2 regions of the Shewanella sp. WE21 genome follow, and region 2 is predicted to be linked to the other one. Evidence: predicted binding sites of a transcription regulator. Region 2 holds the regulator's gene; the other holds the start of a gene.

Region 1 (16,775 bases), 1.8 Mb from region 2:
TCACTTTATCATGGAACGACGAGGGATAACGAGTTTGGCAGTGGCAGGCTAGGCACTGATATTATTTATTACTGCGGATATTTGTACGACTAAAGTCTTATCTGCTAGGCTTATCTTTAGTGTCCTTTCGCTGAACTAAGTGAGTTAATGATGGGATTTATTAAGTCTACTCGCCGCTATAAACTTAAAATTTTACCCGTCTATGATATTGCTGCTGATGAACAGATAAATCATCTTCTGCATTTTATTTTAACGCTGTTGAGCTTCGGTTTATGGGGTTTAGTTTGGTGGTGGTTGGTCTTAAAAGCTAACGGTAAGTCCGACTTTATTTTCAGTGGTTTTGATGACGATTATTGGAGTTATTTGATTGAGCGTGAGCAACCGCCTGCGTCGCTTTATCGTCAGCAAATAGCACCAAAAAAAGTCACAGAATATTTTGATGCTTAAGCAGGAAAACTAACATCTCAGCGGCCAATTTAACAAAGTTGGTTTGGTTAATATTACTGATTTTAAGGCGGTTTAGCTCAACGTGACCCAGATCATCCCTCGATTAAAACCCCTCTGCTAGACTCGGCGATTGCCCCATTTAGACTGAGAAACTAGCGCGCTAGTTTTGGTCTTTGCCCCATCATAGTTTCGAATTCAAGGTTATCAATATGACAAAACAAAAGTCGTCAGCATTAGGCCGTGTTTGGTCTCGCTGGATGTCAGTGCCGCTGTGGCTGCAAATTGTTATCGGTATGGTGCTAGGTATTTTAGTGGGCATCATCTTTGGCGAGCAAGCGACTCACTTAAAGCCGATAGGCACCTTGTTTGTTAATTCCATTAAGATGCTGATTGTGCCATTGGTGTTTTGCTCACTGATTGTGGGCGTTACTTCGATGCAAGATACGAACAAGATGGGGCGTATTGGTTTTAAATCTTTTGCATTTTATCTCTTTACCACGGCTATCGCGATCACTATCGGTTTAATTGTCGGTTATGTTCTTCAACCCGGTGCTGGTTTAGGTTTGTCATTGGCAGAAGGCGCGACTCAAACTGCCAAAGAAATACCTTCTTTAGTCGATACTTTGATCGACATAGTGCCGACGAACCCTATTGCGGCTTTAGCAAGCGGACAAATTTTGCAAGTTATAGTATTTGCGATTGTTTTAGGTATCGCCTTAGTGCTGATTGGCGAGCATGGCAAACCTGCAATTAAAGTGTTCGAAAGTTTAGCTGAGGCCATGTATAAAATGGCCGACATGGTGATGAAGCTCGCACCCTACGGTGTATTTGGGCTAATGGCTTGGGTAGCGGGGGAGTATGGGATTGATATGCTCTGGCCACTGATCAAAGTTATTATTGCTGTGTATCTTGGCTGTATTATTCATGTGCTTGGATTCTATAGTTTTTTACTGCGCGGATTTGCAAAGTTAAGCCCGCTGCAGTTTTTTAAAGGGATTAGCAATGCCATGTTAGTGGCGTTTACCACATCGAGCTCTGCGGGCACGCTCCCTGTGAGTATGAAGTGTGCGAGTGAAAATTTGGGGGTTCATAAGAAAATCTCTAGCTTCGTATTACCGCTAGGCACAACAATCAATATGGATGGCACAGCATTATACCAAGGGGTCACAGTGCTGTTTGTGGCACAGGCGTTTGGTATCGACCTGACTGTCGTCGATTATCTCACCATTATTTTAACGGCGACGTTGGCCTCTATTGGTACTGCGGGTGTGCCCGGTGCGGGTTTAGTGATGTTGACTTTAGTACTCACAACCGTAGGGCTTCCCTTAGAAGGGGTGGCATTGATTGCGGGAATTGACCGTATTTTAGATATGGTGCGTACTGTGGTAAACGTCTCCGGTGACTTAGTGGCGACGACTGTCATTGCAAAGTCTGAAGATGAGTTGGATATGGCGCATTATAATGCCGACATAGATCAAAGCGCCGTAATAGCCGAACAGAATATCGCCCTCGAAATTGCAGCGGCTAAGAGTGTCAAAGCATAGGGACCTTTTATTGCTGGTTCGTTAACTAAAAAACCGCCATTGGCGGTTTTTTTATGCTGACAAGTTTTATGGTTACTTCATTTGGCTTAACACTAACACTGGCTTGTCGTCGCTGTTAAGTAAGGTAAGTCGGCCTTGCACTAATTTTGCTTTGGTAACTAATGGCATAGCTTGCATCACTTTGTGCTCTTGCTGCATTAGGGCATCCACACAGGCTTTCATTGTGCTACCGGCAGGAGATAGCTTAAGCTCTTCGCCTTGCTGAGTATATTGACCGAAAAAGTTATTGCAGCTGTTGTTGCCGTGTAATTTACCTTCTGCCTCAAAGGTGATTTGCGCTGGGCTGTAATCGATAGTCGGTTGGCCTTGAACCATTTCAATGTGCCAGCGGCCTTCTAATGGAATGGTATCATTTGGGGCTATATCGGTACTTTGGCAGGCTGTGATGCCTAAGAGTAATGCACCTAAGATGAATGTTTGTTTTAACATCGTTGCGGTTCCTTTTTCCATGATTATGGCCATAGTGTGACAAGTTTTTCGTAAGATCTAAAGGGGTTTATATGACAGGCTCATTTAAAAGTACTCTGAATTTGTTGAAGTTTTTACATTGGTTAGGTGTATTGATGCTAGTTTGTGGACTTGGGTTTTATATGTTGACGCAATGGAGTCTAGAGATAAGCGGCATGTTATTGATCTCAAGTCTGATTGGTTTAGGGTTGGTCTTAATGTCACCCTATCCTGTGGTGCTGTTTATCCAATGGGCGAAGCGCCAAGATGAGCATTCCAAGTAATTTTGTATTGCCTAATTAAGCCTAAATTTCATTAAATCAAAGCTCTGCCGAATCTGCGGCGGGATTATCGTACAAGCTTGAGTCAATGGCGGGTTCTACTGGCGTGTCTGCGGCTTGTGGTACAGGTGGGCGCATTGAATCGAGTTTACTCCGTGCGAGTTCCATCATAGGTGCAAGTTTAGCGCTGGATTCTGGGGTAAAAAAACTGTAACTCACATCGAGTTTTAGCTGATGGTTTTGTTGTTCTAGCTGTTTTTCCACCCGCTTCATAATATGTAGAACATCCCGTTCACCATCCACAAAAGCAAGTACCACAAATTGAGTGCTGTTGTAATGGGCGGCAACGTCAGCGGTTCTTATCGTATCTTGGATCAACTTGCCTAACAGCCTGTGGTGATTATCTTCGAGGGGGATGGGCGTGTTATCCGGACTCAGTAATTCAAAGAAGATGATGCCTGCATGGGCACCAAAGCGGCGGCCTAAATTGAGCTGTCTTGGCGCCATCATCAAGAAGCCGTAATGGTTGAGCATGCCGGTTTCTTGATCGCGCATCGAAAGGGATTCAATGCGATGGTTCTGGCACAGCAGAGATAATTCCTGCTGCAGCAATATCTGAAACGGTTCGAGCATAGCGGCATTGGCTAGCGGGTCTGCCATATGTGGGTTGAGTACGCACAGGGCGCCAAATTGGCTACCATCCGGCCAAGCGATAGGACGTGAGAGAATGTGCTGAATGCCATCAAAATCCCGTGGTAAATCATCCAACATAAAGCTGCCGAGGTTTTGATATAAACCGTCGGGTTGGCTATTTTGTATCTGTTTAAAAAGTTCGAGTTCTGCGGAGTACAAAGTGCCCGCGGTAAATTGTGGTGTTTCAGTGATTGCACTGACAATGATCTCAAATCCTGCGCTGGTCTTTTGGAATATAAAAACCGTGTTAGCGTTGTAATAGCTGTTGATTAGCTCACATTGGTGCATCCAGCGAGTAAGATTCACTTGTTGATTGTCGCTATCAAGTAAACTCAAGTTGGGATTAATGGTTTCTGGCAACATACAAACGCCTAACTATGGCTAAATATCCATTAAGTTTGGGAAATAAAAGGATATTTAGCAAATCAAAGCCCTAAATATTGCCTTGTTCTTGCTGTGCCTATTAACCCAACCGAGTATACTGGCGGGCCGAAATTGGGGCCAAAGCCGAAATAATGCTGTGAGAATACTGTGAAAATTAGACTAGCCTTACCTCAAGATGTTGATTTATTAGCGATGCTAGAGAAAAAACATCTTAATGATGAATTAGCTTCCGCCAGTATGGGGTTACAAGGGCAAGCTTTTTCCCACAGTGAATTGAGCGAATTAGTGCAGCACCATTGGGTCGTGGTGGCGCAGGTTGAGCAGCAGATCGTCGGTTATGTGATTGCAGGCCGTTGGGGATTTTTCGAACATTGGTCCATTTACCGCACTTTGTTGAATCGTTTAGGGCAACTCGATTGGGATGGACCTAAATTAACTAAGGTCAATTCTTGCCAATACGGGCCGATATGGGTGCAGCAAGCCTACCGTGGGCAAGGGATTTTCGAGGCATTAGTCCGTGAAATTCGTCGCCAAGTTGCTCCGCATTTTAGCTATATGCTGACCTTTATTGCTGAAGATAATGAACGTTCCTTTGCCGCTCACTCTGGTAAAGCGCACATGCAGGTGGTGGATTTTTTCACCGTTTCGGCAAGGGATTATTATTTAATGGCGGCAAAGACCCAAGCTTAGTTGTTCGACGATAAGAATTAAGGGTTAAATCTCTACTGATATCAATAACGGAGATAAATACATGCATGTGCAATTTGTTGAGTCATTATTAGCGACTTATGCCAAGGTCAATTTATCGGCTTGGGACAGCTTGAGGTTAGTCTTATCTGAATGCGCTCACCATGAGTATGAGGCGAGGGGATTTGAAGTCGAGTTTTTATCTGACTTAGGTGCATTGCAACATTATTGGGTACAAGTGGGAGATATTTGGCTCGATTGTGGCCGAATCAATGCCTATTCTGCGACGATAACGCAACTGAGCGATGCGCAAGTCAGCCGCACGAATACGAAAAAGGCGCTAGAGTGCGCTATTTTATCCCAAGAGCAGATCGGTCTACTCTGCATGCAAAATGCCCATTTCGATCATTGTTAAGTGCGCTTATTCAGCCTGTATCTCAATCGTTTTTTGATTAATATTTCTTCATTAGAAAGTAGCGCTCAGGGGTTGTGGTGACTATGCCTATGATCTCAAAACCTTGTTTCTCATAGAATACTGGGGCTTGAATCGATAAGGTATCCACTTGGGCTACTAGGCAACCGCGTTGTTTCGCCTCTGCTTCTGCAAGTGCCATCAGTTTACGCCCAAGCCCTGCGCCTCTGGTTTGCTCATCAACCCAGACGACATTGATTAAGAAGTTTTTATAGATAGTTCGACCACCCACACCACCAATCAACTTGCCAGCTTCATCACGTGCAATGACAGTCAAAGGTACTGATTTCTCTGGTCCTAAGAGCCCAGCATTATATTGCCGAACGCCGTCTACCAGCTCATCCACAATCGCGGTATTTTCTTCACTCATAACTTCAAAGTTCATGTCAAAAACTCTTTCTGGAATGTGATTACTTTATAAACGTAAAAGGTATTTATTAAGATTTTACATCGGTTGATGAAAATTCGGGGCCAGTGTTATCTATACAAATGGCCATATTTCGTAATATAAACAGATGATACTTAGCCTATAACATTTTTCAGTGCTGATACCACTCTGAAATGGGATGAAGAATTCTCTTCGGTATAGACGATCATCAAATGATGTTCATCAATACTGCCCAATTTTAGCGCCGTAAGATTGCTGGATAAATAATGAAATTAAGTTTTTCTCCAAGCGACCCTTTCAGCACCAATAGGCTCTTTTTACCACTTGGCTAGACTCGTAGTACATCGGCATATCTTCTCACTTTATCTGCATCTTCTTGTCCGTGGCATCGTTATCCCCTTGTATTGGAAACCTGCAATTAAGCCCTGTTCGAAATAGTAAGGCATAAAATGTAACTATGGTTCAGATAACGCGATGGCTCAGATAATGCGATGGGTGGTTAAGATAAAACGGCTTAAATAAAGCTTTTAGACAAAGTGTTTACTTCTTTTAAATTCATATTTTTCAATCGATTAAATATCTTTTTTGCGGTGAATGGAGGGGTTTAGCCCCCCTTTGTCGTGTAGTTCATTCAAGCGATGAATGTAAGCAAATTACGATCAATTTCACTAAACGTAAATGTTATTTCTGTTGTATTCAACTTTTGATTGATCTCACTAATGTTAATCATTTTCATTCGCGAAATCATTTGTAGGTTACATTTGTAAACTAAGTTTACTAAACAGGAGAGGTTTATGTTATTTCGTCAAACTTGCTTGGCAGTTGCCATTACCGCTGTATTTGCGGGTAATTTTGTCCAAGCCGAAGAGGCTCCCGACAGAAAAATGGAAGTTATGGTTGTTACTGCCTCTGGATATGAACAGAAATTGGTTGATGCACCTGCCAGTATTTCTGTTATCACCCAAGAAGATTTGATGATAAAACCTTATACCACTCTCCTAGATGCAGTGCGTGACTTGGAAGGGGTTGATATTGGTGAAACCCGTGATAAAACAGGGCAAGGTACCATCAGTCTACGCGGTATGGGATCTGACTATACCTTAATCCTTGTCGATGGTAAGCGTCAGAATAACCATGGTGATATTTATCCAAACAGTTTTGGTGGCAATCAATTTGGTCATGTACCACCACTTGATGCTATTGATCGAATTGAAGTTATTCGTGGGCCAGCATCAACGTTATACGGTGCAGATGCTCTAGGTGGTGTGGTGAACATCATCACTAAAAAAGTGGGCGACGAATGGTCTGGATCTATCACTCACAGCCGAACTCATCAAACCAATGATGCCTATGGCGAAGATATCACTACCGATTTCAGCGTGATGGGTCCCCTCATTAAAGGCGTTCTTGGGTTATCTATTCATGGCAGTATTTATGATCGAATGGGGTCTACACCAGAGTATGCACCAGTAGATTATCCCAATGGAGAAGTACGCACTCGTTCACTCGGTTTTGGTGGTGGCGGTAAAACCGTCGATAACGAAAATCATATGTTAGGTGGGAGTTTAAGTTGGACGCTAAATGAACATCACAAAATTTGGTTTGATTTAGATTCCTCATCTCAAGATTATGATAATACGCCACTGATCAATGATAACGGTGAACGCGAGTATCCGCTTGGTACTGTTGATAATATCGATAGTCTCTGGATTGCCAGTAACTTCTGTAAAGGCGGCGTAGGTTCCCGTGAGGCTGCTTGTCTAGCCAGCGGTGGTGAATGGGCAAGACGATCAAATCCGCGAGCGGGTTACAGCGAGACTCAAAAATTTACCCGTGATGCTTGGGCGTTAACCCATGAAGGTGCTTGGGATTTTGGTACAAGCTTTGTGTCACTATCCTATGTAGGCACACAAAATAATGGCCGCACACTGCCATTTACCACTGCTGAACGAGTATTACTACTGCAGATGATTGATGGTAAAGGGGATTACACCGGCATGACTGAAGCCGAACGTAAAGCGATTGCTGAATCCACTTTCCTGCCTAGACCTAAACGCGAAATGGCAAGTAATCAATATACGCTTGATATGAAACTCGATATTCCATTTGAAGCTGCAGGAAATCATGTCGCAGTGACGGGGGCGCAGGTGATTCGTGGTGAGTTGAAAGACGGTGTATTTGGTATGGAAGAAGGTACGCCGGGCGCAGTACAAGAACACAATATGTGGTCTGTTTTTGCTGAAGATACATGGAGCATGACTTCTGATTTATCTGTTACTGCGGGTTTACGTCATGATGATCATGAAATATTTGGCAACCAACTCAGCCCACGTCTATACGGCGTTTACACCATTAATAATGAGTGGACTGTAAAGGGTGGGGTGAGCACAGGTTTTAAAACACCTAAAACCACACAATTGTATGATGGTGTCGTTGGCTTTGGTGGCCAAGGAACCTCACCGCAATTTGGTAACCCAGATCTCGAAGCTGAAACCAGTGTGTCCAGCGAAGTCGCCCTGTATTGGTCCCATCCAGATGGCCATAATTTTAACGTCACTATCTTTAAAAATGACTTTGACGATAAGATTGCTTCACAACCCTGTGGTAAAGGTACGAGCATAGAATGTTCCGATGCGGGTGAATATGCTGATTTAGGTTATGCAGTCAGTAGCAAAACAGTCAACATAGATAAAGTTACTATTCAAGGTGCTGAGCTCGCGGGACGTTGGGAAATTCTAGATGCCTTAACGTTAAATGCTAATTATACCTACACAGATAGCGAGCAGAAAAGCGGTGCAGAGCAAGGCCGTCCACTCGGGAACAGTGCCAAGCATATGGCAAACGCGACATTAAAATGGGAGTTGACCGACTCATTTAACGTATTCTTGACCTCAGAATACCGTGCTAAACGTTATCGCTCTTGGGATATCATTAATGATGCTGCACTCTACTATAAAGGTTATAACGTGTTCCATCTTGGTGGTTCTTATCAGGCGAGTGAGTTTGTCACCTTCAACATGCGAGTAAATAACTTGTTTGATAAAGATTTTACTTCATACGATATTGTCTTCACCGAATGTAGTGACACTAGCACCACTTGTGTCTCTGACGATAATGGCCAAAACGGATACACAGCATCTTACGTTGATGATTTTAATAACAAAGATAAGGCCCGTAACTTCTGGGTTGGTATGAATGTACGTTTCTAAACTAATACTCTGTGCATTAGTCATTATTTGATATTCATGGGCGATAGATAAAACTGAGAGTTACCCGTTTGATAAAGGTATCCACTATCAATTAAACAATAGGGTAACTCTCATTACTCATTACTCATTACTCATTACTCATTACTCAGTGCACCTGCACTGTGCTGGTGAGTCCGCACTATCGAGCCATCAATAAAGACCCATTCCGTGTCGGCCATTTTCGCTAAAGCTTTGAATAAATAGGCCTGAATGTCTTTTTAGACCATAAATAAAACCGTCTAAAGACCGTACTCCAATGGCTCAACTCTTTGGGTAAATCTTGCCAAGGGATACCTGTTAGAAGGTGGTAAAGAATGCCTTCGAATATTTGTCTATAGTTCAGGTTTATCATAAACACGGCCTGTGCTGTTCATTAAATGAAATAGCGTTTCCCTGCGTGCATTGGTTAGTATCAATCTTGGCATGCTCTCTAAAAATCATTCTCGAAAGCTCAATAGACCCTAGATGAAGTCAGAAAAATTAAAGGTGCTAGCGTATAAGCCTACAGAATCAGCCATTGTCCGTTTGGATAAGTACCAATATAACCAAAGGGTATTCTTCCACAGAGATACCAAGATAGGCGTTCACTCGTAAAGGCTGAAAGTTTAACGTCAGCTAGGAGCAGTGTTGCGAGCGTATTAGCGTCATCGGATGTCAGCGCGCATATTTCTGCAACGGGAATAATTTTCCAAGTGGAGAGGTAAGCTGACTTAGAAATTTCATCGACTTCGCTGTCAGAAATCCAAGCATGCACATCATTTACTACTGCCTTTGTTTTTAACGAATTTGCCAAGTCATGGTCTGTTACACACAGGCTTTCATAGTGGATTTCGTAAGGTGTTTCAAAAAAGGCTTCAGGATCGGATTCAAGAAAAGCGGCGATCTCCTCTAATGTACCGTATGTCTTTGCTGTTTCCTCTGGCAGACCTACGTTGGCTGCCCATGCACAAGATTGAAGTTGCTGTAATAAGATGGCGTTATCGGTCATGGGATCAGTGCACTCTAATGGTCTGTGTATATGCTGCTTTTTATCTTGCCATATTTGTCTTAGCACTATTAATCTAACTAAATGTCAGACATAAAAAAACCGCTGGATAGCGGTTTTTTTATGGGTCTTAAGTGTAAAAATTGAAATGAATTAAGACTATAGACCCGCGTCAGCGCGCAATATTTCGGCTTTATCAGTCGCTTCCCATGGGAATTCGCTGCGACCAAAGTGGCCATAAGCGGCGGTCGCTTGATAAATTGGACGTGCTAAATCTAGCATGGCCGTTAAACCGTATGGGCGCAGTTCAAAGTGTTGACGCACTAACTTGATCAGCACTTCTTCAGACACCTTACCGGTACCGAAGGTCTCGATGCTGATAGAAGTCGGCTCTGCCACACCAATAGCGTAAGACACTTGGATTTCACAGCGATCAGCAAGACCTGCTGCAACTATGTTTTTTGCCACATAACGGGCAGCATATGCCGCGCTACGATCCACTTTTGATGGATCTTTACCAGAGAATGCGCCACCACCATGACGGGCCATGCCGCCGTAGGTGTCAACGATGATCTTACGACCCGTTAAGCCGCAATCGCCTACTGGACCACCGATAACAAAACGGCCAGTTGGGTTGATAAAGAACTTAGTATCTTTGTTTAACCATTGAGCCGGTAATACTGGCTTAATGATGGTTTCCATCACGCCTTCAATTAAGTCGGCTTGTGAAACGTCATCTCTGTGTTGAGTCGATAACACAACTGCATCGATACCGACAATTTTGCCATCATCATAGGCAAAAGTGACTTGGCTTTTCGCATCTGGGCGTAACCAAGGTAGCGTGCCATTTTTACGGACTTCAGACTGACGTTTCACTAATGCGTGGGCATAGGTGATAGGTGCAGGCATCAGAATGTCGGTTTCGTTGTTGGCATAGCCAAACATTAACCCTTGATCGCCAGCACCTTGCTCTGCAGGGTCTGCGCGGTCTACACCTTGATTAATGTCGGGTGATTGCTTACCAATGGCGTTTAATACTGCGCACGAGTCTGCATCAAACCCCATATCTGAATGGGTATAACCAATTTCACGCACCGTTTTACGGGTGATTTCTTCAATATCAACCCAAGCAGAGGTAGTGACTTCACCACCCACCAATACCATGCCGGTTTTGACATAAGTTTCACACGCTACGCGTGCTTTTGGATCTTGAGCCAGAATTGCATCTAGCACAGCATCAGAAATCTGATCTGCAATCTTATCGGGATGACCTTCTGAGACCGACTCAGAAGTAAACAAGTGCTTTGCCATAGTAGGAAAATCTCGTCGTTAGCATTCAAACGTGTAGAAGCATCTACATCTAGACGGCTATTTTAGTTTAAATCCGATTGCCGATCACCCCCGATAATAAAAAATCCTCTCAGATTGTGACCTGAAAACGACTACGCTCAGTCATAAATAGGTTATTTTTCTTATATTTCATAGTATTAAGTTTGCTATGTTTTTGAGAAATTTATTTCTCCATTACAAGTGATCCTTGCTATGTCCTCTCAAGTAAACGCCAGCAAAGTGACAGGGTTGTTTCTGCGACTTATATACTCAAGCTACCTGAATCCTGCATCTTCAGGTTGTTTGGGTACATATTCGGCCATCTTTTGCTGAGTGAATGGCAATTTTAGTTTGCGTCACACTGGCATGTAGGGGAAAATATGCATCCAAATTGCCCGCTAGACCCCACAAACAAGCAGGAGAGAGCATGTCTTCCCGTAAAGTACTCGCAAACGCAATCCGTGCGTTAAGTATGGATGCAGTTCAAAAAGCAAATTCAGGCCATCCCGGCGCCCCAATGGGTATGGCAGATATTGCTGAAGTGCTGTGGAATGATTTCCTTAAGCACAACCCGAACAATCCGAAATGGGTAGATAGAGATCGTTTTATCCTCTCTAACGGTCACGGTTCAATGCTGATCTACTCTTTACTTCACCTGACTGGTTATGAATTACCAATTGAAGAGCTAAAACAGTTCCGTCAATTGCATTCTAAAACACCGGGTCACCCAGAATACGGTTACACCCCAGGTGTTGAAACCACAACGGGTCCACTCGGTGCGGGCATCAGCAACGCTGTCGGTATGGCGATTGCTGAGAAAACCTTAGCGGCACAGTTTAACCGTGATGGTCACGATATCGTTGATCACTATACTTACTGCTTCCTCGGCGATGGCTGTTTGATGGAAGGTATCTCCCACGAAGCCTGTTCATTAGCCGGTACTTTAGGTTTAGGTAAACTGGTCGCATTTTGGGATGACAACGGTATTTCTATCGATGGCCATGTTGAAGGCTGGTTTACCGATGATACACCAAAACGTTTTGAAGCTTACGGCTGGCATGTGATTGCCGGTGTTGACGGTCACGATAGCGCGGCAATCCGTGCTGCTATCGAAGCGGCTAAAGCCGTTACCGATAAACCAACAATGATTTGCTGCAAAACCATTATCGGTTTTGGTTCACCCAACAAATCTGGCAGCCACGATTGTCACGGCGCGCCACTAGGCGATGCAGAAATCGCAGCCGCCCGTGAATTCCTTGGCTGGCCACATGCACCATTTGAAATCCCTGCTGACGTTTATGCCGGTTGGGATGCCAAAGAAGCCGGTGCTGCCCGTGAAGCAGCGTGGAACGAGAAGTTTGCAGCATATCGCGCTGCTCACCCAGAACTGGCTGCTGAATATGAGCGTCGCGTTCTGAAAGGTGAATTACCGGCCGATTTCGAAGAAAAAGCGCAGGCATTCGTGCAAGCATCACAGGACAAAGCCGAAGGCATTGCGAGCCGTAAAGCCTCACAAAATGCTATCGGTGCATTTGGCGCTATGTTACCTGAACTGTTAGGCGGCTCTGCTGACTTAGCGGGTTCTAACTTGACACTGTGGTCAGGTTCTAAAGGTATTCAAGACGATCCAGCTGGTAACTACATTTACTACGGCGTGCGTGAATTCGGCATGAGCGGCATTATGAACGGTGCTTCGCTGCATGGTGGTTTCATCAACTACGGCGCAACGTTCATGATGTTCATGGAATATGCTCGTAACGCAGTCCGTATGTCGGCGCTGATGGGTATTCAAAACATCTTCGTTTATACCCATGACTCTATCGGTCAAGGTGAAGATGGCCCAACGCATCAACCAGTTGAGCAATTAGCTAACCTGCGTATGACGCCAAATATGGCCGTATGGCGTCCATGTGATGCGGCAGAAACGGCAGTTTCTTGGAAAGCTGCGATTGAGCGCCGTAATGCACCTACGTCACTGATCTTCAGCCGTCAAAACCTGAAAGCTCAAGCGCGTACCGCTGAGCAATTAGCCAACGTGGCTAAAGGTGCTTATGTACTGCAAGACTGTGCGGGTACACCAGAACTGATCCTGATCGCAACTGGTAGCGAAGTACAATTGGCAATGGATGCAGCCGCTGCACTGACTGAGCAAGGTAAACACGTTCGCGTCGTCTCTATGCCATCGACAACTGAGTTCGATAAGCAAGATGCCGCGTATAAAGAATCTGTATTACCACGTGCAGTGACTAAACGTGTGGCTATTGAAGCGGCGCATACCGATTTCTGGTACAAGTACGTCGGGTTTGAAGGCACAGTTGTGGGCATGACCACATTTGGTGAGTCTGCGCCGGGTAACGTGCTATTGAATCACTTCGGTTTCACCGTTGAAAATGTGCTGAATGCTGCAAAATCATTGGGCTAATCGCTCAAGGGATTAGATTCAATACAAAAGGTTAAACTTTTTAAGTGTTAATCTGTATAATGCGGCCTGCAATCGTTTGCAGGCCGTTTTTGTATTAAGAGGAAATTGAGACCTCAATGATCCGAGTCGCTATCAATGGTTATGGCCGTATCGGCCGCTCTATTCTCCGAGCTTTATATGAGTCTGGAAAACGGCAGCAAATGCAGATTGTCGCGATTAATGAATTAGCTAAACCTGAAGCCATTATTCATCTGACCCAGTACGACACCACCCACGGTCGGTTTGCGCATAAAGTGAAGCTTGTTGATGATCATATGCTGATTGGCGACGATGCGATAAAAATCCTCCACGAGCCCGATCCGGCAAAACTCCCTTGGCACGAGATGGACATCGACATTGTCTATGAAGCCACAGGCGTATTAGTCGATCGTCAAAGCTGCGAAGCCCATATTCACGCCGGCGCTAAACAAGTGCTGATAAGTCATCCATCCTCAGCTGATGTCGATGGCACGATTGTCTATGGTGTAAACCACGATTTACTCCGCGCCGAACACACTGTGGTGTCCAACGCTTCTTGCACCACAAACTGTATCGTGCCAGTGATCGATGTGCTCGATCGCCACTTTGGCGTTAAAAGCGGTGCCATTACCACTATCCATTCGGCGATGAACGATCAGCAAGTGATTGATGCTTACCATGATGATTTGCGTCGAACCCGCGCTGCTGGTCAATCGATTATCCCTGTCGACACTAAGCTTGCCCGCGGTATTGAGCGGATCTTGCCGCACATGAAAAATAAGTTTGAGGCGATTTCGGTGCGCGTGCCCACCATCAACGTGACCGCCATCGATTTGTCCGTGACCTTAGAGAAAACCGTCGATATTGCTACAGTCAATCAGGTGCTGGAATCAGCCGCCAATGGGCGATTTAACGGCATCTTAGGCTATACTGATGAGCCCTTAGTCTCATGTGATTTCAACCATGATCCGCGCTCCAGTATTGTCGATGGTACCCAGACCCGCGTGAGCGCCGGTCAGTTGGTGAAGTTACTCCTGTGGTGCGATAACGAGTGGGGTTTTGCCAATCGTATGTTAGATACGAGTTTGGCGATGATTGCGGCCAAGCGAGGCTGATAAAAGTAGATTATTCACTTGTGGGTCACTGAATTTATGCCAATTCGACGGGATGTCGAGCGCCGAGCGGCAGTCAATTCATACCGGCTATGTGTGAAAAAGTTTGTTTTTTGATTATAAAAGGAAGCGTTACCATGGCAATTATCAATATGTCAGATCTGGATCTACAAGGTAAGCGCGTGCTTATCCGCGAAGATCTCAATGTCCCTGTCAGCAATGGCGTCGTCACCAGTGACGCACGTCTACGCGCCTCTCTACCGACTATCGAGTTGGCCCTTGAAAAAGGTGCGGCTGTGATGGTGATGTCGCATTTAGGTCGTCCGACCGAAGGCGAATACAATGCTGAATATTCTATGCAACCTGTGGTCGATTATTTGGCAAAAGCCCTGTCTTGTCCTGTGCGTTTAGCGACCGACTATTTAGATGGCGTTGACGTTGCCGTGGGTGAAGTGGTTGTGTTCGAAAACGTGCGTTTCAACGTGGGTGAAGGTAAGAACAACGAAGCCTTATCGAAAAAAATGGCTGCGCTGTGTGATGTCTATGTGATGGACGCCTTCGGTACAGCACATCGTGCCCAAGCATCGACCCATGGCGTGGGCATGTTTGCCCCAATCGCCTGTGCCGGTCCATTACTGGCACAAGAATTAGATGCCTTAGGCAAGGCATTAGATAACCCTGCGCGTCCAATGGTGGCGATTGTCGGTGGCTCTAAAGTGTCGACTAAGCTGACCGTGCTAGAAAGTCTTTCAGGCATAGTCGATCAGTTAGTGGTTGGCGGCGGTATTGCCAATACTTTCATCGCTGCGGCGGGCTACAATGTTGGTAAATCACTGTATGAAGCGGATTTGATCGACGAAGCTAAACGTTTAGTGGCCAATGCTAAGACCCGTGGCGCCGATATTCCTGTGCCGACTGATGTGGTCGTTGCGGGCGAGTTTAGCCCAACTGCGACAGCGACGTTAAAATCGGTTAGCGAAGTCGCTGATGGCGAAATGATTTTCGATATTGGTCCAGATAGCGCTGAAGCACTGGCTAAAATCATCGAATCTGCAGGCACTATCGTATGGAACGGCCCTGTGGGCGTGTTCGAATTCGACCAATTCGGTGAAGGTACTAAGCGTATCGCCCAAGCGATTGCTGATTCAAAAGCGTTCTCTATCGCAGGCGGTGGTGACACTTTGGCTGCGGTTGATAAGTACGGTATTGCCGATAAAGTGTCTTACATTTCGACTGGCGGCGGTGCTTTCCTCGAGTTCCTCGAAGGTAAAGAATTACCAGCTGTTGCTATGTTAGAAAAACGCGGCGCTTAATCATTAAGTTTTAAAAAACGCGGCGCATAAGACGCCGCGATAAGCTCTGATAACATCAAAGCTTTGATAAAAGTAAAAAATTATAAAAAACCGCCCGTATTCATCTAAGGTACTTAATTTAAGTTGTTTATTTAAGGTACAGAGTTGAATGCGGGTATAAAAATCCATCCAAACGATAGCGACCTCGGTGATAGATATCACCCTATTATTGGAGTTAAAAAATGGCGTTAATTTCCCTACGACAACTACTTGATCACGCAGCAGAACATGGATACGGTGTGCCTGCGTTTAACGTTAACAACTTAGAGCAGATGCGTGCCATCATGCAGGCCGCTGAAGCAACAGACAGCCCAGTGATAGTGCAAGCTTCTGCTGGCGCGCGTAAATACGCTCGCCCACAGTTCTTAAAATATTTGATGGCAGCGGCTCTTGAGCAGTACCCAGATATTCCAGTGTGTATTCACCAAGACCACGGTACCGATCCTGATATTTGTCAGCGTTCTATCCAATTAGGCATGTCATCCGTCATGATGGACGGCTCTTTGATGGCTGACGGCAAAACGCCTGCATCGTACGAGTACAACGTTGATGTTACCCGTCGTACAGTGGCATTTGCCCATGCGTGTGGTGTGTCAGTTGAAGGTGAAATCGGCTGTTTAGGCAGCTTAGAAACTGGCCAAGCTGGCGAAGAAGATGGTGTTGGTGCATCAGGTATTTTAAGTCACGATCAAATGTTGACTAGCCCTGAAGAAGCGGCGCGTTTCGTTGCCGATACCCATGTTGATGCACTCGCGATTGCTATCGGTACTAGCCATGGTGCATATAAGTTCAGTCGTAAACCGACAGGCGATGTACTGCGTATCGACCGCATCAAAGAAATTCATGCGCGTATTCCTAACACTCACTTAGTGATGCACGGTTCATCTTCTGTGCCACAAGAGTGGC
Region 2 (16,775 bases):
GTGTCGGTTGTATGTACTGTGTGGCAGCGTGCCCTTATAAAGTGCGCTTTATGAACCCAGAAACCAAGGCGGCGGATAAGTGTAACTTCTGTAAGGATACGCGTTTAGCACGGGGCGAAGAGCCAGCGTGTGTGACTGTGTGTCCAACCGATGCCTTAGTGTTTGGTGATGCCAATGATCCACGCAGTGAAGTGGCCATCATGCTCAACACTAAAATCACTTACCAAGATAAAACCCATTTGGGCACTAAACCTAGGGTATATCGCGTTCCTACCAAAAGAGGGGGGATTTGATTATGAACAATACTTGGGGCGACATGGCGCAATATGATCCTGTCACTTGGCACTGGGTCATCGCCGTTTACCTGTTTATGGCGGGGTTATCCGCGGGCAGTTTACTGATTGGCATTGGTTTGCGCTGGGCGAATAAGGAACTCAGCGCGGGAGCTGAAAGCAGCATTCTTAAGGCGGCAGCCATTATTGGGCCTGTAGCAATTAGCTTAGGTCTAGCTTGTTTAGTGTTTGACTTAACCAAACCATTCCACTTTTGGTTGATCTTAATTCACTATAACTTCCAGTCTGTGATGGCAATCGGGGTGCTGGCGCTGCTGGCGTATTCTCCCTTAGCTTTTGCGTACGCCATTATTGTGCTGCGGGATGACTTACCAAAATGGGGTTTGGGTTTCCTAACACCTATCGCTAAGTTACTTATGCCATTTCGAAAGCTGATTGAAGTATTGTTGTTTGTCCTGGCCATTGGCGTAGGGGCTTACACTGGCTTCTTGATTTCGGCGATGAATGCCTATCCTATGCTCAACACTGCGGTACTGCCTGCGCTGTTTTTAGTGTCGGGTTTATCGGCGGGCGCTGCGGCAAATGCGGTACTGGCGTTGCTGATGTTTAAGACTGACAGCCACGACAAAACTTTAGTGAAGATGCACGGTTTAGAATTGCCTGTGATGGCGATTGAAATTCTGTTCCTGTTCATGTTGTTCTGCGCCTTGTACTTCAAGGGCGGCGCGGCGGCTGCGGCCTTAGCATCGTTAACTTCTGGGTTATGGGCAAGCGTGTTCTGGATAGGCGTTGTCGGTATAGGTTTTGGTATTCCATTGCTGTTTATGCTGCTACCCGCCGCGACTCGCCACACTAAGGGCGCGATGATCATGGTTGCCTGCGCGAGCTTAACGGGCGTACTCGCTTTAAGACACTTTATTGTGTACGCAGGGCAAAGCTATTTAAGCTGAGTGTAAGCTGGCTTTACATATTGATAGATAAAGAAAAAGCACTGGCAATGTCAGTGCTTTTTTATTGTTTGAATCTTGAGAAGGTTTGCCAGTACAAGCAGGACGCTTATTGGGGTAATAACTCGATAACCGACTTCACTGTTAGCACTAAGGCGCTGATACTGCACAGGACTAACGTCGCCATCTTTGTCTTCTCTTTATCGACATGGCCCACTAATCGTCCTGCGACTAAGTAACCTAAAATCACTGAGGGGAGCAGCATCAACGACAGCCAAAGATGTTTTAATTCTAATAAGCCAGTGATCGCTAAAATGACCAATGCAATCATGGAGCTAAAAATGAAGAAGGCCGACAGGGCTGCGCGAAACTGCGAGGCATCTTTGCCTGCTAACAAAATCGCCATCGGCGGGCCACCAATTGCGGCGATATTGCCGAAGATCCCTGAAACCACGCCCGCACCGAAGAGGGTTTTCTTATTCACTGGCAGGCTGAATTTATACAGGCTGAGGATCACTGCGACAGTCACAATGGCGGCGATGGATAAACCCAGTATGGGTTGAGGCGCAAACAGCAATAAACTCGCGCCGATAAAACCGCCGGGCACGCGACCTAGGAGCGCATATTGCAAGCCATTGAATTCTAAGTGACCGCGTTCACGCACTAAGGTCAGCAGGGCGATGGAGAAACCCATAGCAATAACAGGCGCAGGTACAAGTTGTGGATCGACGATATACAGCAAAGGACTGGCGACAACCGCAAGCCCAAACCCAATAAGACTTTGGGTTAATGCGCCCAGAAACACGACCAGCGAGGCTAAGGCGAGTGTCTGTGGATCTATCATAGAAAACATAGGATTTCCTATATCCCAAACCAACTCAAGATGGTGAAATTTAAAGTTTGAAGTCGCTTGGGTATAAACAAAAAGGGATCGTTAACGATCCCTATTGATGAGCACTGTGATATGACTTTGAAAGCGACGAGTCGCTATTCCATGTCTTCCCACTCTATTCCCATTTGATCCATCAACAACTTGGCTTCAGCGGGAATGCTGTCTGGATTATCTTTTGACAGATCTTCATCGTTGGGCAATGGCTGGCCAGTGTAGGCGTGCAAAAATGCCTCACACAACAGCTCGCTGTTGGTGGCGTGACGCAAATTATTGACCTGACGACGAGTACGTTCGTCCGTGAGGACCTTAAGCACTTTGAGCGGAATAGACACAGTAATTTTTTTTACTTGTTCATTCTTCTTGCCATGTTCAGCATAGGGGCTGATGTATTCCCCATTCCATTCAGTCATTGACTCACCTGTTATAACGCTAAATTCGGGGCAGATTTTAAACCCTTACAAAGAACAGTCAAATTATTGCTACTATTTCTTTGTGATTGCAAACAGATTTCTTTATGTTCAGACGTCTAAACGTCTTCACGCCTATTGACGATGGCGTTGGGCTTAGGTACATTTAGACGTCCAGACATCTCTATCAGTCTATCGAATTTAGGAGTCCACCCATGGCAGAGCGTCAATTAGCCACACTGGCAGTGCGTCAGGGTATCGAAAGCGATACTCAATATGGCGCAGTTGTGCCACCGATTTATTTGTCGACTAATTACGCCTTCGATGGTCATAAAAATCCCCGCGAATTCGATTACAGTCGTTCAGGCAACCCAACGCGCTGCATTTTAGGCGAAGCATTAGCGCAATTAGAAAAGGGCGCCACTGGCATAGTGACGTGCACTGGCATGGCGGCCATCACCTTAGTGACTACTTTGCTCGGCCCCGATGACCTATTAGTTGTGCCCCATGATTGCTATGGTGGTTCCTACCGTTTATTTACCAACTTGGCGAAGAAAGGCCAGTTTAAGCTCATTGTGGTCGACCAAACCGACAGCCAAGCGTTAGCCGCCGCCATTGCGCAGAATCCTAAGATGGTGTGGCTCGAAACCCCATCGAACCCGTTATTGCGTGTGGTAGATATCGAAGCCATTGCTAAGGCGAGCCATGAGGTCAGCGCGCTGGTGGTGGTCGATAACACTTTTTTATCGCCAATATTGCAACAACCCCTATTGTTAGGCGCGGATATCGTTATCCACTCCACCACTAAATATATCAATGGTCACAGCGATGTGGTCGGCGGCGCTGTGGTCGCCAAAGACGCGCAAATCGGCGAAAGCTTACATTGGTGGTCGAACACTCTAGGCTTAACGGGGTCAGCCTTCGACAGTTATCTGACCCTGCGCGGCCTGCGTACCTTAGCGGTGCGTATTCGCGAGCATCAAGCCAATGCCCAGCGTATTATTGAGGTATTAACCCAAAGCCCTGTGGTGAGCAAAGTCTATTACCCCGGTCTTGCGGATCACCCTGGTCACGCCATTGCGGCCAAGCAACAACAGGGCTTTGGCGCTATGCTGAGTTTTGAGCTCAAAGGCGGTGAGGCCGAAGTGGTGGCCTTTTTAGGTGCACTCAGCTTATTTAGCGTGGCGGAAAGTTTAGGTGGCGTCGAAAGTTTAGTGGCCGTGCCCGCAACTATGACCCACAGAGCCATGGAGCCGCAGGCGCGCTTCGAGGCTGGTATTAAGGACACCCTATTGCGTCTATCGGTGGGTATTGAAGATGCCGCCGATTTAGTTGCAGATATTCAAGCAGGATTAGCCGCCGTTGCGGCTTGTCAGTAGAGGAATAATAGATGGCACGTTGTCACTTACATAAATTTGGTGGCTCCAGTTTAGCGGATGCCGATTGTTATCGCCGAGTCGCCCATATCCTGTTAACCCACGGTCATAGTGATGATCTCGTGGTGGTCTCTGCAGCGGGTAAAAGCACGAATTTCCTGTATAAATTATTAGCGCTGCGTGATGCGGGTCAGCTATGGCAAGAAGAATTACAAGTGCTGATCAGTTACCAACAGGGGTTGATTGAGCAGTTGTTGTCGAATGAACAAGCCCGAGATCTGCGTGAGCGTTTGGCCACTGATAAAGCGCAACTCATCAGCTTGTTGTCTTTAGATGAGCGCAACGAATACCAAATCAACCATGTGGTGAGCTTTGGCGAACGTTGGTCGGCACGTTTAATGGCGGCGCTGCTGCGCGAATCTGGCGTGGCAGCAAGCCATGTGGATGCCTGTTCAATTTTAGTGGCCGATGAAGCCGCTGTGCCACAAATTCGGGTACAAGAATCCCGCGCTAAAGTACAAGCCCTATTAGCCGCGCATCCAAATGAACGCTTAGTGATCACAGGTTTTATCTGTGCTAACGAGCGTGGCGATACCCTATTACTTGGCCGTAATGGTTCAGATTTTAGTGCCAGCCTGATTGCTAGTCTCGCCGATATCGAGCGCGTGACCATTTGGACCGATGTGGAAGGGGTGTTCAACGCCGATCCTAATAAAATCAACGATGCCAAGTTACTGAAAAGTATGTCACTTGCCGAAGCCGATCGCCTAGCGCGTTTGGGCTCGCCAGTATTGCATTCGCGCACTTTGCAGCCGTTATTCAATACCGAAGTGAGCTTAGCGGTGCGTTCAAGTTATGCGTCCCACACCGACTTTACCTTAATCGCGCCCCACAGTTCGTCGGCGAGCGCGCCTGTGGTGACTAATCTTAATGCTGTTGTCCTGTTCGGCTTTAAACTCACGGGTGAGTTAACCCGTTTATTAGATCTATTGATCGCCGCAGGTTTAACGCCATTGGCCCATTGGACCTCTGCCCATCAAAGGGTTGAACTTGCCTATACCGCTGAGAATCAAAAACAAGTTCAAAGATTACTCGATGCCGAGGCAGAAGCATTAGGGATCAGCGAGCAGCAGATCAACACAGATTTTGGTTTAGTCGCATTAGTAAGTGCCGACGCCGAACATTATCGCCGCAGCTTCGCGCGTTTACTGAGCCGTGATGCTAAACCTTTGTTCAGTGGCGATTTAAGTTTAGTGACGTTAGTGCCCCAGTCACAGGTGAATCTGTTAACCCAAAAAGTTCACCGTCGCTGCGCTGGCCCGCGTAAACGCATTGGCGTCCTGCTGCTCGGTGTGGGTAATATCGGTGAGGCTTGGATCGATCTGTTTAAGTCGGTTTCACCCTCACTAGACCATGAACTCGAAGCTAGTGTTGAGTTAGTCGGTTTAGTCAGTTCGAGTAAAGCCTTGATTAAATCCACTGGCATTAATCTTGCCGCGTGGCAAACAGAGTTTAATACTGAAGCAACGCCTTGGCAGTATGAACATTTATTCGAGCAATTAGAGCAAGTTAACTGCGATGAGCTGGTGGCCTTAGATATCAGTGCCAGCGCCAGTTTGACGCTGCAATATCCAGAATTGTTCGAGCGTGGCATCCATGTGGTGAGCGCGAATAAACTTGCGGGCTCGGGTCCACTGCCTTTCTATCGAGAGTTAAAGCAGCAACTGGGTAACCGTCGTTTGTTTTGGCGCTATAACGCCAGCTGTGGCGCAGGTTTACCTATCCAACACGCGTTAAATGATCTGCGTAACAGCGGTGATAGTGTTGAAGCGGTAGGCGGGATTTTCTCTGGCACCTTGTGTTGGTTATTTGAAAAATACGATACCAGCAAGCCATTTTCAGAATTAGTAATTGAAGCCAGAGGCTTAGGTATTACTGAACCCGATCCCCGCGACGATCTCTCCGGCCGTGATATGCAGCGTAAACTGCTTATTTTGGCCCGTGAAATTGGCCTTGAAATCGAGCTTGAAGATATTGAACTGCGTTCACTCGTGCCAGCCGCTTTGGCGGATATTCCCTTAGATCAATTTCTCACCCGCATTGCCGAGTTAGATGCCGATCTGCTGCAACAGTATGGTGCGGCGGCGGAGCAAAATAAGGTGCTCAGATATGTGGCATCCTTAGACAACAGCGGCCCAGAGCTCAAGGCCGAGGTGGGTTTGCAGTGGATTGATACCCATCACCCTTACGCCAACTTAACCCCTGGTGATAATGTGTTTGTGATCCGCAGTGTCTTCTACCAAGGTAATCCGCTGATCATCCGTGGACCGGGCGCTGGACGCGAAGTGACAGCGGCGGCGGTGCAGTCGGATCTGACCCAGATCTGTCGCGATCTGCTGCAGGAATAACGCGGTATCAAGCCTCTTAAAGGACTCCTTCGAGTCCTTTTTTATTGGCTAGAATAAATCTATCGAATTAACCGAGATTAAATGCGGTTTATGGGTATTTTTGGGCTTGACTTACATCTCAGTTTCTCTAGTATATGGACATATAGACGTCCAAACGTCCATTTGAACTAATTCATACTAGCAAAGAGTAGCGCCAAGGGCGGTTGAGGAAATACACATGGCTTTTCATCACGCACAACATTCACAATCGCTGAACCAGAGCTTGTCTGAGCTTAATGGCGATATTAATGTTTCTTTTGAGTTTTTCCCGCCATCGACCCCCGAAATGGAACAGATCCTGTGGAACTCTATCCGTCGTTTAGAGCCGCTGAATCCTAAGTTTGTGTCTGTGACTTACGGTGCTAACTCAGGTGTTCGCGACCGCACCCATGGCGTGATTGAACGTATCCAACAGGAAACCGACCTCGTTGCCGCGCCGCACTTAACCTTAGTGGATGCCAGCGATGAAGAGCTGTTAGAACTGGCTAAGCATTATTGGAAATCGGGCATTCGTGACATAGTGGCACTGCGTGGTGATTTGCCCGCAGGCAGCCCCAAGCCAACCCGTTTTGCGGTGGATTTAGTGCGTTTGCTGCGCTCAGTGGCTGACTTTGATATTTCCGTTGCGGCCTATCCAGAAGTGCATCCCGATGCGAGCAATGCACAGGCGGATTTGATCAACCTTAAGCGTAAGATTGATGCGGGCGCTAGCCGTGCCATTACCCAGTTTTTCTTCGATGTGGAATCTTACCTGCGTTTTCGTGATCGCTGCGTTGCCGCCGGTATCGACGTTGAAATTGTGCCGGGCATCTTACCTGTGACTAACTTTACCCAGCTAAAACGTTTCGCGGGTATGACCAATGTGTCGTTACCGAATTGGTTACATAAGCAATTCGACGGCCTAGAAAACGATGCGGGTACACGCCAATTGGTGGGGGCAAACGTGGCCATCGACATGGTGAAAGTGCTGTCCCGCGAAGGCGTGAAGGATTTCCATTTTTACACCTTAAATCGCGCCGAATTGACCTACGCGATTTGCCACACTTTAGGCGTGCGTCCTAAATAAAACTTTATAAAATAAGCTAATAAAAACGCCGCAGAGAATGCGGCGTTTTGTTTTGTTTAAATTCTAAATTGAGCTAATAAAGTTGTTAAACGGGCTGCGAGTTGGGCAAGTTCATCGCCAGCGCGTGCGGTTTGTACCGCACTATCTGTCGCATTGGTCGCAATATCATTGATGTTATTAACATTTTTATTAATCTCAGCCGAAACCGCACATTGCTCATTTGCAGCGCTGGCGATCTGGATATTCATCTGGCTAATGGTGGAAACCGCATGGGTAATGGCTTCGAGTGCTTCACCCGCTTGGTGAACTTGGGATACACAGCTTTGGGTGGTGCGGGTGCTGGTTTCCATCGCATTGACTGTAGACTTAGCTTTATGCTGAAGCGCTTCGATCATCTGCTGAATTTCTGCCGTAGATGCTTGAGTGCGACTCGCCAGAGTGCGTACTTCATCGGCAACGACTGCAAACCCTCGACCTTGTTCTCCCGCCCTTGCGGCTTCAATTGCCGCATTGAGTGCGAGTAAATTAGTTTGGTCGGCAATATTACGGATAACCACAAGCACAGAATCAATTTCAGCGGTATTACGCTCTAATTCATTGATTTCACTCGCTGCTGTGGCTATTTCCTCGGCCAATATGGCGATAGTGGTTACCACTTTTTGTACAACCAATTTGCCTTGTTCGGTTGAGTCATTGGCATGATTGGCGGCATCGGCCGCATCGGTCGCGTTATGGGCAACTTCTTGAACCGTTGCGGCCATTTCATTCATTGCGGTGGCAACTTGCTCGGTTTCGAGGTGCTGACGACTCGCCATCTTCTGGGTTTCCCGCGTAATGCTCGACATTTCTTCAGCAGAGGTGGCGAGCAGGCTTGTTGAGTCGGCGACGTGGGAAACTGTGTTGTGGATTTTTTCTACAAAGCGGTTGAATGCCATCGATAATTCAGCAATTTCATCCTTACCTTTTACCGCGATTCTGCGGGTTAAATCGCCTTCACCTTCAGCGATATCATTCATGGCTTGGGTGGTTTCAGCGATAGGGCGAGTAATTCCTTTGGCAATAAACCAAGCAATGGCAGTTCCAATGACCAGAGCCACTAAACCGATAAGGATCAACTTAAGGCGAATATCTGCTATCGCTTGTTCTGAATGGGTTCTATCCATCGCAATATCGAGTACGCCAAACACGTTTCCTGAGTAATCTTTTATGGCGTTGCGATACAGAGCATAGGTTTTGTTATTTAAGGAAATAGTGCGTATGACTTCATGGCCTTGGATGACGTTATTGAGTTCATCTGTCGCTTGGGTATCAGGCGTGAATGTAGCGCCAAATAACTTATATCCAGAATCATCTGGCAAGATGAGGGCAATTTCTGCTTGATAGGCTTGTTTAAAATTATCAAAAAAGGGTTGACCGAAGGACATGCCAAACTCAACTGATCCTGTGTGTTGCCCGTTGTAAGTCATTGGAACTAAACCACGAATACCTAATCCTTCCACTCCATATTCCAAGCCATAAAGAGGGCGCTTTTGGCTATTTGTTTCCACTATGGTCTTGCGTATGCTGGTGAGATCATCGCCAAATTTTTCGGGACGATGCAAGCGTAGAAAAGAAGTGGCTGGTGGCCTATGAAATTGGAATTGCTGAACCGCAAAATCGCGCTTAAGTTGGGTGAATATAGGTAAGGTACGGGTGGTGAGTTCATCACGCTCGCCTGTTGCAAAGGTGCTTTGAACTTCTGGTGTGAGTGAGATGATGGTTGCCATTGCTTCGGCTAACTTGCCCGATGAGGCTATCTCGGCAACAGCGGTTTCATAGATCTTATGGAGTTCTCTTTGCTCGGATTCTGCAACTTGGCGACTGAATTCAGAGAGAACGAGCGGCATGATAAAGCTCATTACTGTTAACAGTAATAGACAGATCCCAATAACGATCCTCGTACTAATTTTTAGATTTATCAAAACAGCCTCCAATTCATGTGCAAATCAACTCAATTTATCCGTTTGATATTATAGAGATACAACTTGATAAGATTTGAGAGGGCGCGAACCTTTTTACGTTATTTATTCCCTCTTACGCTCGTTTCGTGCCCTTGGACACAGATCTATTTTGGGCCTAAATATTTACTTAGCCTGCTAACTAAGTATAATGCTTAGCACGCTAACTAAGTGGGTGGGCAAGATGCAAAAAGAATTAGAGCGACTAAAAGAGTTATCACTGGCGGAGCATTTAGGCCGTCTGCATCGACTGTGGCGTACCGTGGCCGATGTTGAGCTGGCACCTTTAGGATTAACTCATCCCCGTTGGACAGCATTGTGGAAATTACTGCGTTTAGGCGACAGCGTGAGCCAAAAAGTGTTGGCCGATGCCTTGGAAATTGAATTGGCTTCGCTAATGCGCACCTTAGGGCAATTAGAAGAGCAAGGTCTAGTCGAGCGTCATTGTTGTGACAAAGATAAGCGGGCAAGGATTGTGAGCCTGACGCCAGCGGGATTAGATGTTTTAAAGCAAATGGAAGCGCGGATTATTCAAGTGCGCCGTGAGTTATTAGGCGGGATCAGTGCCGAAGAGTTGAGCGAATTTGAACGCATTATTAGCCTGATCAGCGACAACGCAAGCGCCAAATTAACCAAGGTTACAGACACCCTTTTGTGAGAAAGAAGATGACACCGGATCAACAGTTTGCCCGTTTAGTAAAATTTGCCATGTTTGGCTTTGTGATGGTTTTTGGCTATTTCATGCTGGCCGACACTATGATGCCATTGACGCCTCAAGCCATGGCGACCCGTGTAGTGACTAAAGTGACACCGCAGATCAGCGGTAAAATTCAGACCATAGCCGTGACCAATAACCAAGCGGTTGCCAAAGGCGATTTGCTGTTTCAAGTCGATCCCGCGCCCTATGAGTTAGCGGTATCGCAAGCTAAATTGGCCTTAGAGCAAGCCCGTCAAGATAATGCTGAGTTAGATGCCTCGCTACTGGCCGCTAAGGCCGAGGTCAATGCCAATAAAACCACCTCACAACAAAAACGCAGCGAGGCTAAACGTCTCGATGCCCTGTATGCCACCCATGGCGTATCGCAGCAGCAAAAGGAGCTAGCCGATAGCGATGCCGCAGCTGCTGAAGCCAATTTGCTTGCCGCCAATGCGCGTTTAGAAAAACTCAAAGTGAGTCGTGGCAGTTATGGCGAAGAGAATCTTAAAGTGCGTCAGGCGCAAAACCATTTAGCTCAAGCCGAGCTTAATCTGTCTTACACCCAAATACGTGCCGATCAAGATGGGATAGTGACTAACCTGCAATTAGAAGTCGGTAGTTTTGCGACCGTGGGGCAACCTCTGTTGGCCGTGGTATCGGATAAAGTGGATATTATTGCCGATTTTCGCGAGAAGAGCCTGCGTGGCGTGAATGCTTCTTCGACCGCTTTGATTGCGTTCGATGGCGAACCTGGGCGTTTATATCGGGCGACGGTGAGCAGTGTTGATGCGGGCGTGAGTGCAGGGCAATTCGATGCCAATGGCCGTTTAGCCGCGCCACAGGAATCGGACCGTTGGGTACGTGATGCCCAAAGATTGAGATTACATCTAGTGTTAGATGGTATGGCAATGAACAGCTTACCAGCCGGTGCGCGCGCGACCGTGCAACTGCTGCCCGAGAATAGCCTGTTTAGCATGCTCGCTAAGGTGCAAATTAAAGCAATCAGCCTGCTGCACTATATTTACTAGCCTATTTACTAGAATGTTTACTAGCGTATTTACCAGCATATTTACCAGCATATTTACCAGCATATTTACCAGCATATTTACCAGCATATTTACCAGCATATTTACCAGCATATTTACCGGCATATCCATTAGTACTTATCTGTATTTGCCGCGAGTGGCTTGAGTGAACGCTTCAAAGCAACATAAGTGTGAACGCAGCATAAGCCAGCTAAACATCCTCATTTAATGTATCGATAGAACAAGGCGACGAGCATGTTACTACGCCATAGCCCATTGACGGCCAACGATTTACGCCAGTGTTTACGGATTGCGACTGGCGCGACCTTAGGTTTTACCCTGTGTAAAATTTTTGGTTGGAGCAATGGAGTCTTCTTCACTGTGACACCTATGCTACTACTCGGATTAGTGCCAGTGATGAATGGCCATGCTATGCGCCAATTATTAGCTTCATCTGCCATGGCTGGGTTAGAGGTTGGGTTACTCGGCGGTTTCTTTGGCAGCCATCCCGGCATGATGACTCCCATCGTTTTCCTATTATTTTTATACCGCTTTGCGGCCATGTCCCGCGGCAGTTTGTTTCTCTTTGGTGCCAGCGGTGTGCTGAGTCTCAGTATCATGCTGCACTTTGCAAGCTATCCCGGCGTTGACTTAAACGACTTAGTTTTCAGTAATTTTTGGGCGACAGCACTGTCAGTTGTTATCGCCTACGCTATGACGGTACTCTGGCCCGATGTGGAACCAAGGGCAGCTTACAAACCTGGGCCTAAGGCGCCGCATCGAATGCGCCACGAAGCCTTGCTTGGCGCGACCATAGCGACGGCATCATTTCTGGTGTTCCAAATATTTGATCTGCGGGATTCGATGTCGGCTCAAGCGACCACTCTTCTGCTATTGTTTCCCATGCATTGGAATGGTGCACTCGACTATGCCCGTAAGCGCGCCATAGGCACCCTATTGGGGGTGTCGTTTGGGATATTCGTGCAGTTGCTGCTCTATGATTGGTCAGGGCTATTGATGTTAGTTGTCCCCTTGTTGTGGATTGGACTGATGATTTTTAGCCAAGCCCATGTGCGCGAGGCGAATGGCTCTGGCGTGGGTTTTGGTGCTATGACCACGTTAGGGATTTTGTTTGGGCAGTATTTGACCCCAGGTAACGACTTAATCTTCAGTGCCTTATACCGAGTGAGCAGTATTTTAATCGCTATCGTTGGCACGTTACTTTTATGCTATTTGATACATAAGTTATTGAATCGTTTTGAATCGACGCGATTTGGTTATTGAGCAGGCCATTAAGTCTTGAAGGCTTGCAGCTTAACCTTGTACAGAGTAAGGTAAATTTATCCCGTTTGAATTGAACAATAAGTGACTCTTAATGAATGTTAAGGCTCATTTATTGGCTGTTTTAAAAATGAGCGGCTGATTTTAAAATGGGTTTAGTGTGTGAGCACAAACATAAATAACAATAACCCCTATGCTTTAGAGCTTAATTCTCTTCAAGGATAGAACATGAAGATTAAAACATTAGTCATAGGCTTAACGCTATGTAGCGGCTATGCCGCTGCCGCCGAGCCTTCTGACAAACAATCGATGAACGTTATGCCACAAGCTGCACAGTTATGTGTGTCTTGTCATGGGGCTGCGGGTGAGGGTATTGAACCACTTGGCCCTCGATTAGCGGGATTATCTAAAGAATATATCTCGACACAATTGCAGCATTTCCAAGCAGGCGTTCGCCAAAACGCGACCATGATGCCGATGGCAATGACGCTCCAAGGTGACGGTATTGAGCAAGTGTCGAGCTATTTTTCTGCAAAGCCTGCCAATGACGTCAAGCCTGTTATCCGCGGTGAACAAGTTGTTTTTAATGACGATACTGCTCGTTTAGCCTATCAAGGTGATTGGTCCCGTGGTTTACCAGCCTGCGTGACCTGCCATGGTCCTTCTGCATTAGGTGGCGGCTTATTTCCTCGCTTAGCAGGTCAACAGGCGAGTTATATCAAAACGCAATTATTGGCATGGCAGTCGGGAACACGTAAAGGTGACGTCGATGGCATGATGGGGAGCGTCGCGAATAAGCTCACCGTCGCTGAGATTGATGCCTTAGCCAACTACTTTGCGAATTTAAAATAAGGAGCCGGCCATGAAATATTCCGCAATGTTATTACTGGCCGCGATGGGGTTGTTAACCATGCAGGCGCAAGCTGAAACTGAGCCAGTACAAGAACGGCCAGATAAGCAAGCTCCGCTGCCTTCTTTCCCTAAGGTAGCAGATCAAACCTATCTTACCCCTAGACCTTTGAGTGCGATTCCCGAAGGCGCCTTTGGTGACAAAGTGCGTTTAGGTTATCAACTGTTTGTGAATACCCAACAGCTGCGTGATAAGTATGTGGGTAATGAGCTTAACTGTACCAATTGCCATATGGATGCAGGCCGTAAAGCCAATGCATCACCCCTTTGGGGCGCGTATTTTGCTTATCCGGCGTATCGTAAAAAAGACAATAAAGTCAGTAGCTTTGAAGAACGCATCCAAGGTTGTTTTAACTATTCGATGAATGGTAAAGCTCCCGCATCAGGTAGCCCTGAGTTAGTGGCGCTTTCTGCCTACGCCTATTGGTTAGGCATGGGCGGCTTGATGGATGAGGCTAATATCAGCGGCCCTGTTCCTGAGATCAGTGATGCTGAGTTAGTCAAAGGTGCTAAGCGGGATGACTTCCCACTACCAGGGGCATTAGCTAAGGCGATGACAGTTGAGCAACGTGCTAACTTGCCGGGTCGAGCTTATCCTGAGATCCCAAAACCCGAACAAGCCTATTCACCTGAACGGGGTAAAGCCGTGTATGTCGCCCATTGCCAAACTTGTCATGGTGTTGATGGGCAAGGTCAAGCCATTGCGGGTGTGTATGCACTGCCGCCGCTGTGGGGATCTCAAAGTTATAACTGGGGAGCGGGAATGCACAGGGTCAATACTGCCGCATTTTTCATTTATGAAAATATGCCCTTTGGTAAGAGCATGCAGTTGACGAACCAACAGGCTTGGGATGTTGCCGCTTACATCAACTCCCACGAGCGTCCACAGGACCCACGTAGCAAAGGTGATGTAAAGCAAGCGCAGGAAAAATACCATAATGACAGCGATTACTATGGTCTCACTGTTGATGGCAAAGTGTTAGGCACTGAGTCCTATCCGATTTTTCCTAAGAAGTCATAGTTGAGATTAAGCGCTCGCTTGATGAAATAAAGCGAGTTAATAAATAAAGCAGAAAAGCCAGTAAGCCTATAGCCTTGCTGGCTTTTTTATTAATTAGCCCAAGAGTTTAGGCTTGTCATGGCATTTCTCACCGACACGCAGCTAGTCCATCCGTGGATGCTCGACCGCCCCGTCCGTGGGGCGGACGGTCGCCTCGCAAATCACCATGACTCACCTTTCGGACATCAGTGTTAACTGTCGCTTTAAAAGCATACGGAGATTTTCGCTATAAGTGGCTTATTCACTATCTCGAATGTGCAAAACGTATTGAGGGAGTTGAACCCTCTCTACGTTTTTTAAGAAGCTGATTTACGGTGGTTTTTCGGAAAAATTAATAGGGAATTGTTACACCTTACTGTATTTTTTTATTGTTAGAAACAATCAACTGAATTGGTTGAGATTGGAAGCGCTGATATTACTTAAGTTGAGAACTTGCTTTATTATCTTGATAATCAGAGAAATCATAGTCATCGCAGCGATCTATCACATGGAGTTGAAATGGATATTGCCCCTTATCTTGAAGAAGAACAGCAATGGTTAGGGAACTGGCCGGAAGAACCTGAAGATCGGTGGGAAAATCGTCAATACTATTCGTTAGCAAAAGAAATGCTTGAAAATCTTCGAGAGAGATCGATGGAGGAAGGTATTTCAACAGATGCTTATAACCAGAGAATCACTAAAGCAAGGGATGTATTTGACAATCTTCGTGGATGGTTAAACAACGAAGAAAAAATGACCGACAAACAAAAGGAAACTTTTAACGACCAAACATTTTGGTATCACAAAGCAAGCTATTTAGGAGGGCTCTTCGATACAAAACAAGAAATCTGGCCGATGTTAAAAGATGAACTAGCTTCTGAAGTTCGCGTGTACCTTGATACGCCATATATGCAAACAAAATCAATAGATTATTTACTCACTGATGCCCTCATCTACGCAGAGATATCGAGTTACCGAGAAAACCTATTAGTTAAAGATCGGTACCCGAAGTTATACGGAACTCATTGGAAATCCATTTTCAAAGTCGCTTTGTTCTTACTCAAATGGGTACTTATCTGCTTAGGGATGATTTTTGCTCATAATGAGAGTAAGGAGTTCTTCCTACTTCTGGGTATTTCTGTAATAGCCTACCAATCAGTCAAATCAATTAAGGTAAAGCCTGACGATGAAGGATGGGAACTGTTCTTAACAATGATGAAGGTCTACAACCATACAGAATTGCAATGGTTTAACGCTGGTGTTATTTGGGAAATGTGTACAGTTGCTAGAGATAAGGGGGCGATTTTTGATGGGGTTATGTATGAATTGCTTCAGCGACAAATCGCAAAGATAAACAAGTAAATCATTACAAATTCCATTTGTGCTTTCACTTTGACGAAGAGCTAGGCATTACTCAAAACTGAATGAAATAGATTTAGACGAATGCCAACCATGCAAACATGTCCACTGTTTGAAGTGATGTCGGCTTAAGGTTTAATACCTTTTCAATTGTCAAATATTGCATTCACCATGTATGCATCTGTGAACACACTTGCTATAACACAGGAATGCGGTTCACTGAGCCAAATGAATACACCCAAATATCATTTAAGTTAGATAACTTGATGAATACAACCAATTGAACTTTATTGAAACATCCATAGTTAAATTTAGTGACAGGTATACTCGGGAATTAACGAGATTAAGTACTTGCATGGAAGTGACCGTTGGCGGCAAGGATGCCGCCGTCGAGCCCTCAGGGATGAGTTTATGGCGTGTCACTGGAATACAAGTACTTAATCTTTTAGCAAATCAGAAAGGATACTTTATTGTATCTGACCGATAGTGGCATAGAGAATATCACTATAATGCCTAGGACATTATTAACACTTCTTTTTAAATCATAAGCAGGCGTGTCACTGGGAAAACAATGGCAATTAATGCTGCATAACTCAGCAGCTTTGCTTTGGTGGGAAACAACTCAGCCTGAGTTGCAAAAATCTATTATGATCTCCGCGCTATAACAACTTATCTTGCTATAAGGATTACTGTGTCTCAGCCATTGGAACAACCTAAGTTAGAAACTGCGCAAATTTGCCCTCTGTGCCAAGGCGCGAATCAATGTGCTGTGATTTTAGGTAAGGGTATTGAGGATTGTTGGTGCGCGCTGCAGGTGTTCCCACCTTTGGCTGCCTTGCAAGCGCAAGCATCAGGTTCGCCGCTAGGGGCAATCAATCATATTTTACCGTCTGCCGATGCGTGTATTTGCCAAGCCTGCCTCAGCCAACTCAAGCAGGGGTTAAGTCTGGGGCAGATTACAACGCAGGATGAAAAAAGCCCATCGAGTGTGAGCGATGGGCTAGGTTATGAGGTGAAATAGCGGGCTGAAGTAATGAGCT

What was found. The regulator MetJ, encoded in region 2, represses methionine synthesis genes. The targets are predictions, from matches to a motif close to TAGACGTCTAGACGTCTA.
Region 1: a site for MetJ is predicted at 10,990-11,007, ahead of metK (methionine adenosyltransferase). Genes of this name have one in related genera too.

The regions. Positions count from the first base shown of each region.
Region 1 covers NZ_CP023019.1:800,693-817,467, reverse strand. The annotation lists gene CKQ84_RS03415 (hypothetical protein) at 151-447, shown strand; gene CKQ84_RS03410 (dicarboxylate/amino acid:cation symporter) at 657-1,991, shown strand; gene CKQ84_RS03405 (META domain-containing protein) at 2,064-2,480, opposite strand; gene CKQ84_RS03400 (hypothetical protein) at 2,552-2,782, shown strand; gene CKQ84_RS03395 (GGDEF domain-containing protein) at 2,819-3,835, opposite strand; gene CKQ84_RS03390 (GNAT family N-acetyltransferase) at 4,004-4,546, shown strand; gene CKQ84_RS03385 (hypothetical protein) at 4,608-4,958, shown strand; gene CKQ84_RS03380 (GNAT family N-acetyltransferase) at 4,996-5,400, opposite strand; gene CKQ84_RS03375 (TonB-dependent receptor) at 6,198-8,612, shown strand; partial or broken gene CKQ84_RS03370 (transposase) at 8,750-9,076, opposite strand; gene CKQ84_RS03365 (hypothetical protein) at 9,154-9,639, opposite strand; gene metK (methionine adenosyltransferase) at 9,796-10,947, opposite strand; gene tkt (transketolase) at 11,393-13,387, shown strand; gene epd (erythrose-4-phosphate dehydrogenase) at 13,504-14,520, shown strand; gene CKQ84_RS03345 (phosphoglycerate kinase) at 14,655-15,830, shown strand; gene fba (class II fructose-bisphosphate aldolase) at 16,052-16,775, shown strand, end outside.
Region 2 covers NZ_CP023019.1:2,554,572-2,571,346, forward strand. The annotation lists gene CKQ84_RS11115 (4Fe-4S dicluster domain-containing protein) at 1-293, shown strand, start outside; gene nrfD (NrfD/PsrC family molybdoenzyme membrane anchor subunit) at 296-1,243, shown strand; gene CKQ84_RS11125 (sulfite exporter TauE/SafE family protein) at 1,350-2,093, opposite strand; gene metJ (met regulon transcriptional regulator MetJ) at 2,228-2,542, opposite strand; gene metB (cystathionine gamma-synthase) at 2,755-3,918, shown strand; gene CKQ84_RS11140 (bifunctional aspartate kinase/homoserine dehydrogenase II) at 3,930-6,323, shown strand; gene metF (methylenetetrahydrofolate reductase) at 6,541-7,428, shown strand; gene CKQ84_RS11150 (methyl-accepting chemotaxis protein) at 7,485-9,386, opposite strand; gene slyA (transcriptional regulator SlyA) at 9,610-10,083, shown strand; gene CKQ84_RS11160 (HlyD family secretion protein) at 10,092-11,150, shown strand; gene CKQ84_RS11170 (DUF2955 domain-containing protein) at 11,403-12,431, shown strand; gene CKQ84_RS11175 (c-type cytochrome) at 12,657-13,280, shown strand; gene CKQ84_RS11180 (c-type cytochrome) at 13,291-14,358, shown strand; gene CKQ84_RS11185 (hypothetical protein) at 14,896-15,738, shown strand; gene CKQ84_RS11190 (cysteine-rich CWC family protein) at 16,427-16,756, shown strand; gene CKQ84_RS11195 (energy transducer TonB) at 16,774-16,775, opposite strand, start outside.